Regions from separate parts of the Brasilonema octagenarum UFV-OR1 genome, predicted to be linked through region 3. Evidence: riboswitches for the same ligand, from Rfam matches in the RefSeq annotation. Region 3 holds a riboswitch; each other region holds the start of a gene.
What was found. Region 3 has a riboswitch for cyclic di-AMP ahead of AC5590_RS24405 (glycosyltransferase). Riboswitches for the same ligand answer to the same signal wherever they lie in the genome.

Region 1 (4,246 bases), on a different contig from region 3:
TTAAGTGGCGAATACCTTTATCGTCGTTACCCAGAAAAGGGAGAAGATGAGTTAACTCGTCGGCGTTCTGCACTGGTTGATGAAAAGCAACTAGCAAAATTTGCAATTGAGGTTGGTTTAGATCGCAGAATGCGGTTAGGTAAAGGTGCAACTTTAGAAGGAGGTTACCAAAATCCTAATTTACTCAGCAGTACTTTTGAAGCAGTCATCGCCGCTTACTACTTAGACAACAATTATGATAGTGAAGCAGTACGTGCTGTTGTGGAACCGTTGTTTGACTCTGTTCCTGAGAGTATTGTGGAGTTTCGCTCAAATGTAGACTCTAAAAATCGCTTTCAAGAATGGGTGCAACGCAATATCACTCAAATACCACCCAAGTATGTCACAGTTCAAGTAGGTGGTTCTTCTCATGCTCCAGAGTTTGTAGCTAAAGTAGTTGTGGGAGAGAAAGAGTATGGACAAGGTAAAGGGCGCAGTAAGAAAGATGCTGAGAAGGCTGCAGCTGAGAACGCGCTAGCTAGGCTAGAAAAATCAAAGTAAATGTCAGATATACACCTCACACTTCTACTTTTAACGGTAAAGTCACAGTGAAAGTAGAACCTACTCCTATTTGGGAGACTAAGCTAATTTCACCTTGCAACAGTTTTATCAGCCGTGAAACGATTGCCAAGCCCAAGCCGGTACTATTGGGAAGGAAGGATTTACTACCAGAACCAATGCGAAAGTAAGGTTGAAAAATCTGTACTTGATCTTCTGGCTCAATTCCAATTCCAGTATCTGAAACTGCAACACTCCACTTGCTAATGTCTAAAGTTTCACACTTGATTTTTACCGTTCCTGACTCTGTGTAGCGAATCGCATTACTAACAAGATTTGTTACAATTTGCTGTAATCGTAACGGGTCTGTTACAACTTCGTCAGGAGCACGGTTGCAATCAATAACAATTTGTAATTTTTTTTGAGTAGCCAAAGGCTCCAGCATTTCGTAGACATTTATAATTAATTCATACACCTGAGTTGGTTCTGGTTCGAGTTTCATCTGCCCTGCATCATAGCGAGAAATCTCCAGTGCATCGTTAATCAGGTGAATTAATTGTCTCCCACTGCGTAACACGCGGTCAATATGTTCTAGATGGCTAAAGGAATTTTTTTCCTCTGATTTTTGGCGTTGTAAGCGCAAAAACAAATCTGAGTAACCAATAATCGAAGTTAATGGGTTTTTGAGTTCGTGCGCGAGATACGATAAATTATCTTGATTTGCTCGCACTAAGCGAGTTAATTCCTGATTATTAAGGGTTAACTGATTGTGCAGCTGCTCTAGTTCTGTTAATCGCTGTTCTGTGTAACTTTGGAAACAATAGGCTATTGCTTCATCTAACACCATATCAATCAAATGCACGGCTCGCATCACTTCTTTTGCTGATGCTTTCAGGAATTCCGGTTCTAAAGTGACAAATATGGTGTTACGCAAAAGCCGATACTCTAGTGCAATTTCTGCTGCATCGAAACCTTGTTCAGCCCTAAGAATCCCATGCTCTAAACTTGCTTGAACTAGGGATTGAACTTCATCATCTTGATATTGAGAAAGCACAGTTGCTAGAGCCAAGAGGACATGATCAAGATGATTTTCAATAGCTGTACGGCTTAGATGATTGGTGCTGAAAATCTTTTTATCCCGACGAACAGCTTCCACCCATTGTTTCATAATCCTCTGAGTTTGATCCCGCAGCAATTGACTAAAATCTTTCATCACTTATGGGTGGATAGACATACAAATAGAGTAAATCATTCTATGATCTACATCCTAAGCATAGGAGTATTACATTGTCTTTACTAAAAAGATGTAATAATTAGAAATAAAAATACATAATATCCAAATCATCTTTATTCATCTAAAAATAAATGAATTTCCTTTCTAAGAATACTTGTTTTCTAGCCAAAAAAAGTATATCCTAGGGTTGCTTGACGCCATTGTTTGCTGGTGTTACATTTATCATAAATCAGAGTAAGTCAGCCTAATCCAATGAATTGCATTGCATAAGTTGGAGCGGAGGAACCAAAGTATGGGGCGTATCTTACTAGAAGAAACAAACAGTAGATGTATCTTTTCACTTGTTGTTTTTTCCTTCTATCAGAGGGGTATCTCTCAACCCTAGCCCGTCAGCTAACTTCGTAGGCAATGAGAGGAGACTGAAGAGACAGCATGATTGTAATGTTGTGATCTCATCAGTATCCTTGGCTGGTACTGCTCGGACTAATTGTACCTGCGTGAAGTCTGTTGAGGTCATCAATGGTGTTACAACTAAACGTAGCTGCCATTTTGGCGGTTGCTAGTCGAACAGCTTGGAAACGCGCTAAACCCGTTATTGTACGGGACGCTTTCTTGCTACCTTTGGTTGGTTTTTTGGGCGTTATTGTTGTCTGGTGGATTATTGCCCTTGCCAATCATGAGTTAATGCCCACGCCACCTGAAGCATTAGCAGCAAATTTAGATTACATCCTGAACCCATTTTTTCAAAGAGGACCAGGTAACTTAGGTATTGGCTGGCTATTAATCGCGAGTATTCGTCGGGTTTTATTAGGTTTTACTCTAGGTGCTTTAGTAGCTATTCCTGTTGGTTTTCTCATCGGGATGTCAAGAACGGCAATGATGATTCTCAATCCCGTTATCCAAATCTTCAAGCCAGTATCACCTCTAGCATGGCTTCCTATTGCTCTAGCAATCTTTAATTTGGCAGATCCATCGGCAATCTTTGTGATTTTCATTACTTCTCTGTGGCCAACAATTATTAACACTGCTTTGGGAGTTTCCAGTGTTTCCAAAGACTATATAGATGTAGCACGAGTTCTAGAAATGCCCGCTTGGCGAAGAATTACAAAAATCATTTGGCCTGCAAGTTTACCATACATTTTTACAGGTTTACGAATTAGTATAGGCATTGCCTGGTTAGTTATCGTTGCAGTAGAAATGCTCACAGGTGGTGTTGGAATTGGCTTTTTTGTCTGGGATGAGTGGAGTCGCTTGAACCTCAATTCCGTTTTTCTTGCTGTTCTAGTGATTGGCTTAACAGGACTGTTGCTTGATTATGCCATAGGCAGAATACAAGCTTTTGTCACTCGTCGCCCGGTAACTTCAAATTAGGTTTTCATCAGCGGTCAGTCATTGATTATATATGGTGCGTTCCACTGCATTATCGCACCACCATATTATTACCTTTGATGAAATCTGACCTTTTTCAATAGCTAATGAATTGTGTGGGGTCAGACAGATAAGCTATTTAAAATTTCAAGAACAAGCTGACTGTATAACAAGCAGCCTACCTGCTATTTGTATACACGAATCAAATATCTGACAGTCCAAACAAGAACTTTTGTCCCTAGTTAATATTCTGAGTCATTTCGCCGCAGGAGGTTGTTCATGAGCGACGATAACACAAATAACTGGAAGCGACGAGACTTTATCACAGGGCTAGGCGCTACAGCATTTGCAACTGGACTTTCTTCTTGTGCCATTAATGCTAATCGTGCCCCTAAAGGACTGTCACAAGCGGCGTCGGCGGTGGAACCAGTCGTAGATCCCAAGACACTAGAAAAACCTAATATTACAGTGGGATACGTACCGGTGAATGACTGCGCCCCCTTTGCTATAGCCTGGGAGAAAGGGTTTTTCCGCAAGTATGGTTTAAACGTCACCCTCAGCCGTGAAGCAAGCTGGGCGACGTCTCGTGATGGTATTATTTTTGGACGCCTTGATGCTTCACCAGTTGTGAGTGGTGCAGTGATCAACGCCAGAACTGGTGCAGAAGGCGCACGTCATGCCCCCCTGTGTGCAGCGATGACAATTCACCGTCATGGTAATGCGATGACGATGAATAAAGCAATGTGGGAGTCTGGGGTGCGTCCTTGGCGAGACTATAACGGCAATTTAGAAGAGTTTGGACGAGATTTTCGCAATTATTTTGAAAAATTACCAGCTGAAAAACGAGTTTGGGCTGTGGTGCTGAGTTCGGCTATTTATGAATACTTTGTCCGCTACTTAGCAGCAGCCGCTGGAGTTGCTCCTGATGAAGAATTTCGCATTATCATTGTCCCGCCTCCACAGATGGTGGTGAATATGAGAATTGGGGCGATGCAAGGCTACATGGTGGCTGAACCGTGGAATTCACGAGCAATTACTGGTAATGAAGGAATTGGCTTCACCTTCGCTCAAGGGAGAGAAATTTGGCAAGGACACCCAGATAGACTT
Region 2 (4,246 bases), on a different contig from region 3:
CAATCCGAGAACCAAAATTGCCCAAAATCAACCCTGTCGTCACAACCCCAATGACTCCAGATCCACCTAACTCCTCAACAATAAGATATGTTGCATAGGTAGAAACTAAAGTTAAAGACTGTTCCACAAGTGGTAAATCGAAACGTTGGGTGAGGTAAGAGATCCCAAAACCAATGAGTCCTCCAACCGCCATACCAATACCAACAACTGTAAAAAGTTCTACCACAATTGGTTTTAATTCTAATTCAGCTGTTCCTAAAGGCAGTTGCACTAAAAAACTAAAAGCAACAACTGCCATGCCATCATTGAACAAGCTTTCACCTTCAATTAATGTTGTCAAACGACTAGGAACGCCCAATTCCCGAAATAAAGCAGTGACTGAAACTGGATCCGTGGCACAAAGACTAGCCCCGATGAGTAAAGCCGTTGTGAGTGAGATTCCTGCAAATTTATTTAAACCTATTGCCATCCCCACTATTGAAATCACAACCCCAATAACTGCATAAAGAGTAATTGGCAACAAATCCCGCTTTAAATTCGACCATTTTAAATTCCATGCTGCTTCAAAAAGTAATGGTGGTAGAAAAATAAACAAAATTAATTCTGGAGAAAGATCCACTAAACGAACATCGGCAAAAGCTAACCCTAAGCCTACAATGACTAAAAGTAAAGTGTAAGGTATTTGCCGAAACCAGCTAAATATCTGTGATATTGTCGCCACCCCTAAAGAAACTGCAAGTACCAAAAGAAACTGCTTTAAGTTTGTAGCAATGACTTGTTCACCAATTACCGAAGCATCCATCATAAAAGCATGATTAATACAATTCATCGTAAATCTTAACCAGATAAGTTGTTAAATAGCACTCATCCTGAGGTGGGAAGTTAATAAGCTTACGAGAGCATTTGTGTGGAACGAACTGTGTAGGCATCCTCTCTGACAAAACTAAAACATCTGTGGAAAGCTTATAATTCTATAAAGTTGGTAGCTGACCCGTGTTTTATGTGTTTAACTAAACAATGGTTAAACTTCGTAAAGCCATCACAACCAAAGGTGTTACATAGCTCAATACTGTGCGATGCTCCCAAAGGGAGCCGCCAAGGGCGATCGCCGTTCGCACAGCATCCGCTTTGCCCTCAGGCGGCGGCTACGGAAGTTTTTTAGCTTGAAAGTCTGCTATGGCAGTCCTATTTCATTTGTGTTGGCATAGCCTGTGCAGAGCGTTCCCTACCTCAACGAGTAATTTCACAACTCCTGCACGGATTGCTATATGGTGCAAGTTGATTAAAGTTTGGTTTACAATTTGGTCAATCATATGATTTTTCCTAACTAGTAACAGCCAATTAAGGCTGTTGCTAATTTTTAAGCTTGACAAGTATGGCAGTCATGGCGCTTGCAGTATCCCTAAAAAATAGGTATTTCAGCACCTGAGCAATCTTTTTATTCTTGGGTATAATTTGTAAAGATATGAGGTTTTACTCATATACGTTTCCTCACCAATTACTGAAGCATCCACCATCAGAGCATTATTAATACAATTCACCGTAAATATTAACCAGATAAGTTGTTAAATAGCACTCGTCCTGATGTGGGAAGTTAAGATGGATTGACTCTTTGGACGTTTCAGTATAGTTTTAGTGAATGTATGGGTAAAACTTGCCTAATTCAATCCAGTCTAGTTGCTGAAAAACTTCAACTCTGGGTTAGAAGCGGAGGAACCAATGTATTGGGGCGAATCTTGAATGGAGAGACACCTTCCAGTCTTAGCCCGTCAGCTAACTCCGTCGGCATTGGAACGAGTACCTATGGCATCTGCTGATTCCAAGCTGTTGTCCCCAGGTTCTCCTTGCTAACATTGCCTTTCATTACTGGCAGTGTAAACATATATCTGTTGATTTCCTTTAGGGAAGAGCCTGTATCTTTTGTGAATTCAAAAGTCAAAAATTTAAGTAATTGTGTGCATCTCTACTAGCAATTCCCTTGACTACGAAGAATCAGCATCTTTCCCAACTAAAGGTTGAGAATTAATTTTAACCAGTCGCACCTTTTATAAGAATTGAGGAGAAAATATGCCGATCAAAAATCATACGTTATATACAGATGAAGTCAACTTTTTTCCCGACCATCAGTTCAGATTAATTGGAGAGTGTGCCGGAAAAAAACTTTTACTGATTGGTAGAACGAAAGCATACAATGACCCAATTGTGGCAACAAGTCAGACTGATGAGCCAAGTCAGGAAGATTTATATGCTTATGATCTCTACGAGTTAATGAAGTCTAGCCACGAGCCAGTAAAAATTCACGGGGAAATTTAAAAAAAATTTGTGGAGCAGATGCCAATATGGCTTTAGAGCGCAGACTCGACACCTTCTCGCTAGCAGCCTTGCTAGTATCCGCGCATTACGGTTTGGGGTTTGTTTTAGGAACCGCTGAGAAATCACTAACTTTAGGGGCTGCTGGCAGTCTCTATACTGTCTCCCTTGGCTTTGGTACAATAGCTCTTTTAGGACTGGCAAAATTTTACTGGAAGCGAACAGAGCCAATTTGGACATTGCTAGGTTCTGCCTACGGAGATGGGGTAAAAGTTTTTGTCAGCCTGATGTCGTGGTTATCGCTGATTGGTATTGAAGCCGTTCAGTTGATTTCTGGAGCTTTTATTCTCAAGGTTTTCGGAATACCCACTCTCCCGACGATGGTTGTTTTGGCTATCCTGTTTGCAATCATTTCTTTACTCCCAATATAAAAAGCAGGCTGGATATTCCGCGGGTTACTGATTCTGAACTTTTTGGCTTTGCTTTATGGACTGTGGGTGTTACACGCTTTTGGTGATTATGTGCGATCGCCCATAGAATTTGCTAGCTCACTCAAGCATATGAGTTTGCCAACTATAGTGGGCGTCTCATTGTCTACAATTCTGCTGGTACCTATAGATATGAAGTATCAGCAGTTTCTTGTCCAAGCAAAAGATGAAAACAGCCTGTATCGAGGGTGTACAATAGCTGCAATTTTGCTACTACTGCTTGCTTTTTTACCTTCAACAGTTGTTGTCGCAGCACAGAACGCAGGAATTTTGCCTGCTGGTATTGATGGTAAACAAGCTCTCCCATTTATCCTAGCTTGGGTTGGCGGTGGCACCGACAAGCCTTTAGGTATACTGATGATTATGTCTTTACTGGTTCCAGCGCTGGGTATTGGCAGCAGTATTTTGCGAGTGCAAACCAAGACAATTTTGGACTTCAATATTCTGCCTGCATCTGTTTGGAGTCGGCTACTCGTCACTGCTGCAAATGCTCTGTTTAGTCTTGCCGTTGCTTTGAAAGGTGGGGAGATTGTTAATCTGATTGTGTATTTTTATGCAGCATATGTAGGAGCGGTGTTTGCTCCTTTTGTTGCTTATTTAATCGCTCAAACGGAACGCTATAACTTCTCCAAACAAAGCGTAAAGCTGTCTTTAACAATAAGTAGTTTTTCGGCTTTTTCATTACTCATTATAACACTTATAAGTCCTGATATTCTAGGAGGATTTGGTAGCGTTGAATTGAACATCATGGGAATAGGAATTCTGAGTGGAATCTTCTTTTTGTTGGTTGGGGAGGTATTACAAAAGTACTTGCCAACATCCAAGGTTGAGGAAAAAGCTTAAGAAATTAGAAAATATAAAAATATTACAAAATCGCTCCATCTCCATCACTCATCAGGTTTGATTGAAAACAGCTTAACACTACCTTGGGTCTCGCCTTAAAGTGGTTTTTCTAGCAAACTACAATGTGGCATTAGCACAGCGAATATATCCAGCGGCTGATGTTTCGGAACAAATCTCGACTGCTGGTAAAGAAGCTTCTGGCACGAGTAATATTAAATCCGGTAACATCTGAATCATTAAAAAACCGCAGAGGCGCAGAGAACGCAGAGAGAGAAGAGGGAGAAATAATTCTGATACAAACGGATTTGATATAAAATGAACTTTGCGATGAATGGCACATTGACGATTGGTACACTGGATGGGGCGAATATTGAAATTCGCAATCGCCCCTTTGGGGCGATCGCGTCGGACACGAAAATTTCTTCCTCTTTGGACTGACGGCACAGCAAGTTTCACAAATGAAAGCTCAAGGCTACCATCCGTGGGATTATTACAACAGTAATCCTCAACTTAAACAAGCGATTGACCAGATTGAATCCGGTTACTTTTCCAAAGGTAACAGGGATTTGTTTAAACCACTGGTAGATCTCTCAAAAACCGAGACT
Region 3 (4,246 bases):
AGGCGGAGTAGACATCCTCAATAAATTTTTTGTGATTCTCAACTCCTTGAAGGTTGCTTGCTTGTACTTTTAAGGTGGTTAAATAGACTCCATGCAGTATTTGATGTCCATAACCAATAACTTGACCTATCTGCCCTGTGATTTGATGCTGTGCGTAATCTCCAATGTTCAGCATATTAATAACTCCCTGACGTGAAAGGTTTAGTGACTTGTTTTTTTACTGTTTCTGCACGTTAGGTGCGATTTGGTGCAGCATGATGCAAAATCGCTCTCTTTATTAGTGCTGCGTTTTTAGCGCTAAGTCCGGATTATTTTCGAGCTTGCACTTGGTAACACCAGTCGCCACCTTACGAAAAACTCCGCAACACTATCAAATCGGTAGAAATTAAGCTGCAATTTGAGGTTTGCTCTCTATTGAGGGCATGGTTTGAGCTAGTAGATGTGTGTAGATTTGAGTCAGGCGGGATGCGACACTATACCAACTAAACGCAATCTCTACTCGTTGTCTACCAGCTTCACCTAATTGATCTCGCCAATTTGGGTTGAGCAAAATCCGGTCAATAGCAGTAGCAAAAGCGACTTCATCTTTAGGGGGAACGAGTAACCCAGTCACTTCAGGTACGACTGTAAATTGCAGCCCCCCAACATCACTAGCCACGACTGGAGTCTGACTAGCCATTGCTTCTATTGCAACTAAACCAAAAGGTTCGTAGTGACTAGGTACAACACAAACATCTGCGGCTGCATAGTAGGAGGGGATAACAGCCTCATCTAGGCGACCTGGAAAGGTTGTACAGTTTTCCAATCCGAGTTCTGCGACAATGCTTGCGATGCGATCGCGCTCGATCCCATCACTATGACCTGGACGATAACCACCTCCAATAACAAGTTGCAGGTTAGCATGATCCCGCAAACTAGACTTTGCAACGGCTCGTACTAATGTCTCGATCCCCTTACGTTGGTCAAAGCGACCGACATAGAGGATCATCTTAACATCAGGTGCAATTCCTAACTCTTGCCGTGCTGCAGACCTTTGAATCAACCCAAACTTATCGACATCAGTTCCGCAAGGAATGACTTCGATTTTCCCTTTGGTGGAAACGAGTCTTCGCATATGTTGCTGTTCTTGAGGACTAGTTGCAACAACTCGATCCACGGTTTCTAGACAGGCTTTTTCAACGGCTATTCGCTTACTAGCAATTGCTGGAATATCAGAAATCGCACTGTACTTGACTGTTCCTAAAGAGTGGTAAGTATGCAACTGAATCAACGGCTGTTGTTTTTTGAGTTCCATACCCACCCACGAGGACAACCAGTAGTTAGTATGAATCAAACGGTACTGAAATCCTTGCTCCCGCTGGAATGTCTGAAACTCTGCAATAAATTCTGGTAGATGCTCGAATAAGTGATCTCGCCCTATAAACTCAGTAGGTCCAGTCTTCAATCGGATCGTGCGACATAATGGCCCATGCTGCACAATCGTAGCCTGCTCAGGACTACTTTGGCGGGTGAACATATCCACCTGCCAACCTTGTTCCGCAAGGGCATAACCTACTTGACGCACATAGACATTTTGTCCTCCAGCCTCTTCCTGTCCAATTTCTGCAGCAGGATCTCCATCAACAGAAATCAGAGCAATGCGATGTTTTCTGGTCGGTAACATAGTTAAACTTCACCATATAACAATTTTTCCTGCCTCAACAGACTGGAAGAAAAGGTAATATGGTCTTTTCCTCATAGTCAAGGGCAGGTACAACGAAGCGCACAGATACCAGCCAAGGACACTGACGAGAACAATGCATTACTCATAAGAATGCGGCTCGTTCAGTCTCCTCTCAATGCCGACGAAGTTAGCTGACGGGCTAGGACTGAGAGATGTCCCTCTCACAGAACAGAAGAAAGAAAAAAAAAGACAGGAGAAAAAACTGGAGTAATTTTTGTCTTAATTCATTCTTCATTTTTCATTCTTCGCTCTCCTATGAGATTAGCCCCAAACTTGGTTCCTCCGCTCCAGGCTTACCCCGATGTAACAAAATGTTTTGGGCAATCCGTGGATTAGGCAGACTCATGTAAATTTGTTAAGAATTGTAGCTGTAAACGTGACTTAAGTCAACCTCTTTGTGAAATTAACTTCTGCTAACTACAAGCAATCATGTGCTCTCATGATGTTCCATTGCAAGTGTATGCAAACACTTAACAGCATTATCTGGCGGTATCGCCAAGTGAAAACATTAAGTTGATATTGGGTTTCAGCGTAATATTGCGTTCTTAGTATAAACGTTATCTCCGATTATATATTCACTGTAGAAAAAAAGCAGGCATGAAACATAAGTTAATAATACGATATATTTTTTTATCAATAGAAACTTCATGTATCATTTGTGGGCAAAGATCTCTGAACACCATCTTATGAAAAGACAGTTACAAAGCACCCAGAATTTGATAACCCGCGACTTGAGTTATTCGCACACGACTTCGACAAGATAACTTTATAGGTTGGAAACCCAATTTCTCGATGAAACCGGGTTCCTAACTACCTTCACTGACGAGCAGCAATTTTTCTTTTTAATACAGAAATACGTTCTTGCGCTCCTGGGTGACTACTCAAAAAGCTTGGTGCAGAACGCTGGTTCACCAATTTGCTCAAAAATGCAGGCATAGCATTAGGGTTATAACCTGCTCGTTCGAGATATCGCAGTCCTTTATCATCAGCATTATATTCAGCTTGACGGCTGTTGGGTAGATCTACAGCAAGCTTATAAGCTGCAGCAGCGACGGTGCTGCGATCTAATCCAGCCAGTGAGGCTGCGCCTTGAGCGAGTTGCGCTTGTTTTAGCTTAGCCACTAAGTCGTCGTTGCAAATGTGACCTATTTCGTGACCGATAACCGCTGCTAACTGGTCTTCATTATCCGCCGCATTAATCAATCCAGTGTGGACGTAAACATAACCACCTGTGGTTGCAAAAGCATTAATGCTTCGGTCTTGAACGACAGAAAATTTAAAAGGAGTTTGAGAACAATCACTAGCTTTAGCTAACCGTTGACCTATTCGACTAACATTAGCGTTGGTACTGAGTCTGTAATTACTGCGTACCTGTTGATCAATTTCGCGACCTAACCCGACTTTTTGCTCTGTTGACAGGTTGGAAAGCTGCAGAAGCTGAGCGCCATTAAAAAGTAACTGACCCCAGGAAATAGCATTAGCTGGTGTGAAAGGAGATAGTCCCACTCCTAAAGTAATCCCCAAACCAGCAAGAAAGAGGGCAAGGCTTTTACGCAATTTAGAAAAGCGAGAAAGCATCATAATCATAATCAAAAGTCAGAAATTTACAGTCCAAAAGCTTATTTATTGTTTTAGTTAAATGCAACAACTTTAATATCAGGTGTATTCAAACTGTCAATTATTTGCTAAAACTTTTTAGTCCTTTTTGCTAGATTTAGCTGTTATTCTTCTTTAACTAAAATATAGACTAACAATTCGAGCCAGGAAGACACCACTAGGGAGGAATTTTATTTGTTAACTAACAGACTATTGATATAATTAATAAATTTTTTTTTGTCTTCTCTCCAAAGATGTATTTATGATGAAAGCCAGCTTGGACGTCCAACGACTAGAAGTTTATCTACCCGTAGGGCAGTTAGATCAAGCAGCCGACATCCTGAACACCAACGTTGATTTACTGGTTTTTGCCACAGTGTTGATAACTTTGAGTATCCGTCAGTTCCGACGATAGTAGGGATGAGTTGTCTACTGCTGTGTTATTTGCGAAATTTCGACAATCGGGACTAAAGCTTTTGCTTTAGTCCTTTTGTCTTCTTTTTCTCTTCAATCTTTCCACAAAGCGATACCACCCAATAAACCAGTGATATTGGGGATGATCTTCACATTTGATGGTAATTTGATATCTACTTTTTTCGCTTCACCACCACCGATATACAGATAATCGTAATTGAACAGATGTTCCAGAGATGCGATCGCTCTTTCTAAGCGCCTGTTCCATTTCTTTTCACCTACCTTTTCCAAGGTAGCACGTCCTAGCTGTTGCTCGTAAGTTTCTCCTTTACGAAACTCATGATGTCCCATTTCTAAATTCGGCACGAGTTTACCATCTACAAATAAGGCCGAACCAAAGCCTGTACCCAAGGTAATCACCAATTCCACACCTTTTCCGGAAATTGACCCCAAACCTTGCATATCGGCATCATTTATCACCCGTACAGGTTTGTCCAAACGCTTTGACAATGC

Region 1: another riboswitch for cyclic di-AMP. It lies ahead of ntrB (nitrate ABC transporter permease); the one in region 3 lies ahead of AC5590_RS24405 (glycosyltransferase).
Region 2: another riboswitch for cyclic di-AMP. It lies ahead of AC5590_RS26685 (hypothetical protein); the one in region 3 lies ahead of AC5590_RS24405 (glycosyltransferase).

Annotation. Positions count from the first base shown of each region.
Region 1 covers NZ_CAWPKW010000249.1:19,595-23,840, reverse strand. Annotated here, with positions in the region: gene rnc (ribonuclease III) at 1-540, shown strand, start outside; gene AC5590_RS20170 (sensor histidine kinase) at 557-1,750, opposite strand; cyclic di-AMP (ydaO/yuaA leader) riboswitch at 2,003-2,194, shown strand; gene ntrB (nitrate ABC transporter permease) at 2,291-3,142, shown strand; gene AC5590_RS20160 (ABC transporter substrate-binding protein) at 3,419-4,246, shown strand, end outside.
Region 2 covers NZ_CAWPKW010000304.1:128-4,373, reverse strand. Annotated here, with positions in the region: gene AC5590_RS26695 (cation:proton antiporter) at 1-805, opposite strand, end outside; gene AC5590_RS26690 (hypothetical protein) at 1,001-1,162, shown strand; cyclic di-AMP (ydaO/yuaA leader) riboswitch at 1,669-1,803, shown strand; gene AC5590_RS26685 (hypothetical protein) at 2,068-2,313, shown strand; gene AC5590_RS26680 (SLC5/6 family protein) at 2,340-2,741, shown strand; gene AC5590_RS26675 (hypothetical protein) at 2,784-3,641, shown strand; partial or broken gene AC5590_RS26670 (glycogen/starch/alpha-glucan phosphorylase) at 3,736-3,858, shown strand; partial or broken gene AC5590_RS26665 (glycogen/starch/alpha-glucan phosphorylase) at 4,100-4,246, shown strand, end outside.
Region 3 covers NZ_CAWPKW010000284.1:9,266-13,511, forward strand. Annotated here, with positions in the region: gene AC5590_RS24400 (hypothetical protein) at 1-175, opposite strand, end outside; gene AC5590_RS24405 (glycosyltransferase) at 386-1,663, opposite strand; cyclic di-AMP (ydaO/yuaA leader) riboswitch at 1,825-2,056, opposite strand; gene AC5590_RS24410 (M48 family metallopeptidase) at 2,540-3,304, opposite strand; gene AC5590_RS24415 (hypothetical protein) at 3,582-3,734, shown strand; gene AC5590_RS24420 (ROK family protein) at 3,827-4,246, opposite strand, start outside.